DNA from 2 places in the Hydrogenophaga bisanensis genome. Region 2 is predicted to be linked to the other one. Evidence: predicted binding sites of a transcription regulator. Region 2 holds the regulator's gene; the other holds the start of a gene.
What was found. The regulator sigma-54, encoded in region 2, starts transcription at its own class of promoters, with help from an activator protein. The targets are predictions, from matches to a motif close to TGGCANGNAANCTGCTTT.
Positions count from the first base shown of each region.

Region 1: ACFQNJ_RS05695 (transglutaminase family protein) is a predicted target of sigma-54. The motif match lies at 944-961, and genes of this name have one in related genera.

Region 1 is NZ_JBHTBX010000003.1:70,225-72,425, reverse strand. It holds gene ACFQNJ_RS05695 (transglutaminase family protein) at 1-860, opposite strand, end outside; gene ACFQNJ_RS05690 (DNA internalization-related competence protein ComEC/Rec2) at 967-2,201, shown strand, end outside.
Region 2 is NZ_JBHTBX010000008.1:18,466-20,666, reverse strand. It holds gene lptB (LPS export ABC transporter ATP-binding protein) at 1-333, shown strand, start outside; gene rpoN (RNA polymerase factor sigma-54) at 333-1,913, shown strand; gene ACFQNJ_RS12690 (THUMP domain-containing class I SAM-dependent RNA methyltransferase) at 1,910-2,201, shown strand, end outside.

The DNA of each region.
Region 1 (2,201 bases), on a different contig from region 2:
TTCATCTCATGGCTGAACTCGACCTCGCAAGGATCCACGCCGCCTTCCACGGGGGCTGCACTGGAGGGTTGCGGTGTGCATGCCAGCGGGACGTGTCCTTCTCCGGCCAGCAGGCCCGAGGTGGGATCCAGACCGATCCAGCCGGCACCGGGCAGGAACACCTCGCACCAGGCGTGCAGGTCGGTGAAGTCGGCTTCCGGACCGCTGGGGCCATCAATGGCCTTGACGTCGGGCGTGAGCTGGATCAGGTACCCCGAGACGAAACGCGCGGCCAAGCCCAGGTGGCGCAGCAGTTGCACCAGAAGCCAGCCTGAATCCCGGCAGGACCCGCTCTTGAGCGTGAGCGTTTCTTCCGGGGTCTGCACGCCCGGCTCCAGACGGATGGTGTAGGCGATGTCCTGCCAGAGCTTCTGGTTGATGCCGACCAGGAAGTCGATGGTGCGTTGTTCCGACCGGTCGATCTGCGCCAGGTAGCGGGCGAGCAGGGGCGTCACCGGCGCCGTCGCCAGGTAGGGCGCCAGCTCCTGTCGCTGCGCTTCGTCGTAGGCGAAAGGAAACTTTTCCGCCCGGGGCTCCAGGAAAAAGTCGAACGGGTTGTACACCGCCATCTCGACCACCAGATCGATCGTGACCTTGAACTCGGTGGTCGGGTCAGGAAATACCAGTCGGGCCTGGTAGTTGGCGAACGGATCCTGCTGCCAGTTGATGAAATGCCGGACCGGATCGATGCGCTGCGAGTATGAGAGCACCTTGGTGCGGCTGTGGGGCGCAGGCCGCAGGCGGATGACCTGGGGGCCGAGCTTGACGGCGCGGTCGTACCGATAATGCGTGGTGTGACTCAGGGCGACATGAATAGCCATGCTCGGGTCTTTCGACAGGGAGGAAACAACAAATGCGACAGCCAGGTCACCCCCGGCAGGTGCCAGTGCGCACCGAGATATTTCAAGCAAATCTTGCGCCAGCTTCATGACGCCCCTGTTGCTGGGCTGGGTGGCCGGCGTTGCCGGGCAACTGCAGCAGGCCTCGCTCTGGGCAGACTGGGTCTACGCGCTCCTGTTGCTGGTGGCCCTGGCCATCGGTATGGGGCTGTGGCGGATCCAGGGGAGCGGGATCGCAAGGTCGCTGGGCTGCCTGCTGGTGGGGGTGCTGGCCGGTGCAGGGCAGGCCGGCTGGCGCGCCGCCGATTTCGCGGCACAGGCGATGGACCCTGCCCTGGAAGGGGTTCTGCTGCTGGTCTCTGGCCGGATCGACAGCCTGCCACAGCGCGGGGCTGATGGTCACCAGCGGTTCGAGCTGGCCGTCGACGCCGCCGAGCGCCAGGGGCGCCCCGTTGGCATTCCGGACCGCCTGCTGCTGTCCTGGTACCCGCCCCGTGGGCAGGAGGGACGTGCCCCACCCGTGGTGCGGGCAGGCGAGCGATGGCAACTGCCCGTCACGCTGAAGCGGCCGCACGGGCTGCTCAATCCCCATGGCTTCGACCGCGAGCGCTGGCTCTGGGAGCACGGCATCGGGGCCACTGGCTCCGTCAAGGCAGGACGACACGACCGACAGATCCGCCGTCTGGCGCCATCGGGTGCCTGGCGCATCGATGCCGCCCGGCAGGCCGTTCGCGAACAGATCGACTCGCGCGTGGCCGACGACAGGCAGGCCGGGGTCATCGCCGCCCTGGTCGTGGGGGACCAGAGCGCCATCCTGCGCCAGGACTGGGAGTTGTTTCGGGTCACCGGGGTCGCGCACCTGATGAGCATTTCCGGTCTGCATGTCACCATGTTCGCCTGGCTGGCCATGCGGCTGGTCTCCGCCTTGTGGCGCGCCTTGGCCCGGCGTCGCCCGGCGGTGGCCCTGGCCGTGCCCGTGCCGGTCGCCGCAGCCTGGGGCGGCATTGTCCTGGCCACTGCTTACGCGCTCTTTGCCGGCTGGGGCGTGCCGGCGCAGCGCACCTTGCTGATGCTGGCGGTGGTGCTGGGGTTGCGCCTGCGCGGACACCGGTGGCCGTGGCCCCTGGTCTGGTTGCTGGCCATGGCGGTGGTGCTGCTGCTCGACCCGCTGGCCTTGATGCAACCGGGCTTCTGGCTGAGTTTTGTGGCCGTGGGCATCCTGTTTTCATCGGATCCGGGCCGGTCGCTGGTCCCTGAAAGCCAGGTACATGGCTGGCATCGCCCCCTGAGGTCCGTGGGGCGCCTGCTGGCCGAACAGGGGGT
Region 2 (2,201 bases):
GATTCCCCTGCACCGTCCCTGTCGGGAGGGGAGCGCCGTCGGGTCGAGATTGCCCGCGCCCTGGCCACCAGTCCCCGTTTCATCCTGCTGGATGAGCCGTTTGCCGGCATCGATCCGATCGCCGTGATCGAGATCCAGCAGATCATCAGTTTTCTGAAGGGGCGTGGCATCGGTGTGCTCATCACCGACCACAACGTGCGTGAGACCCTGGGCATCTGCGATCACGCCTACATCATCAGCGACGGCCAGGTCCTGGCCAGCGGCACGACGGCCGAGATCATCGACAACGCGGATGTGCGTCGGGTGTATCTCGGCGAGCACTTCCGGATGTGATGAGACCCGGACTGTCGCTGCGGGTCTCGCAGCATCTGGCGCTCACGCCCCAGCTCCAGCAATCGATCCGCCTGCTGCAGTTGTCCACCCTGGAGATGGCCCAGGAAGTCGAGCAGATGCTCGACGAGAACCCGTTCCTGGAGCGCGGGGACGAGCAGGCAGACCGTGAGGCCTTCGGACTGGAGCAGCAGGATGCCCCGGTGCCCGCCGGTGACCGGATCGCGGAGCAGGCGGTGCAGACCGACGCCGCGACCGAAGGTCCTGCTTCAGACGATGGTTCGGACATCGAGGCGCAGGCGGACGGCAGCAGTCCGCTGGAAGAAAGCTGGGACGGCGACGGGTCCGTCGAGATGGCACCCGATGATGCCGAGTGGGGCGGCGACGCTCCCGCCCGCGGGACGGGTGACGATGATGACTCCCGCAGTGCCGCGGATCTGGCCCGCACACCCGTGACGCTGCAGGCGCACCTGCATGACCAAGCGCGGTGTCTGCGTCTGAACCCGCACGAGCAGGCCGCGCTGTACTTCCTGATCGAATCCCTCAACGAGGACGGGTACCTGACCGAATCGCTCGAGGAACTGGCTGCGGATTTCTGGCGCCAGCTGTACCCGGACGCCGGCACCGACCCGGCCCCCGAGGAGCGGGACGAGGCCGGTGAGTACCTGCGGATGGCGCTGGGCTGGCTGCACAGCATGGACCCTTCCGGTGTCGGTGCGCGCGATCTGCGCGAATGTCTGCGTCTGCAGATCCTGGAACTGCGCAACAGTCCCCAGGCGCAGGCGGCACTGGCCATCTGCCAGCAGCCGACCGAACTCATCGCTCGCCGCGATGTGCGCCGGCTGGCCGCCCTGTGCGGTCTTGAAGAGGACCTCGTGCGGTCGGGGCTGGCGCTGATTGCATCCCTGGAGCCCAAACCGGGGCGGCGCTTTGCCGATGCCGAGCGCAATGTCATCGTGCCGGACGTGATCGTCAGCCGCGCGGGACGGGGCTTCAAGGTGCAGCTCAACCCGGATGTGATGCCACGCCTGCGCCTGCAGGACGCCTACGCCGGCGCCCTGAAACAGGGGCGCGGCGCGAAGGACGCCGAGGGCGGTCACGCAGCGATGCAGCAACGCCTTCAGGAGGCCCGCTGGTTCATCAAGAACATCCAGCAGCGGTTCGACACCATCCTGCGCGTCAGCAGTGCGATCGTCGAGCGGCAGCGCAACTTCTTCATGCACGGTGAGCTGGCGATGAGGCCGCTGGTTCTGCGCGAGATCGCCGACGAACTCGGCCTGCACGAGTCCACGATCAGCCGGGTGACCACCGCCAAGTACATGGCCACGCCATTCGGCACCTACGAACTCAAGTACTTCTTCGGATCTTCGCTGGGTACCGAGACCGGTGGCAATGCCTCCAGCACGGCGGTTCGCGCCCTGCTCAAGCAGTTCATCACGGCCGAAGACCCCGCCAAGCCCCTGTCGGACAATCAGCTTTCCGATCTGCTCAAGGAGCAGGGCATCGAGTGCGCCCGGCGCACTGTGGCCAAATACCGCGAGGCCCTGCGCATCGCACCCGCCAACCTTCGGAAACAGCTGTGAACTCCCTGCAATTGTTCTTGCCCTGCGCCGCCGGCGTGGAGGATTACCTGGCCACCGAAGTCCGGCGGATCACGGGGGAAGATGCCGTGGCCAGGCCCCGCGCCGGCGTGGCGCTGACCGGGTCCTGGCGCGACGCCCTCAAATTGAACCTGCACAGCCGGCTGGCCCAGCGCGTGCTGGTGCAGCTCTCGCACGGCCCCTGCCACAGCGAACAGGCCTTGTATGACGCGGCGGGTGACGTTGCCTGGGAGATCTGGTTTTCGCCAGAACAGACCTTCAAGGTCGAGG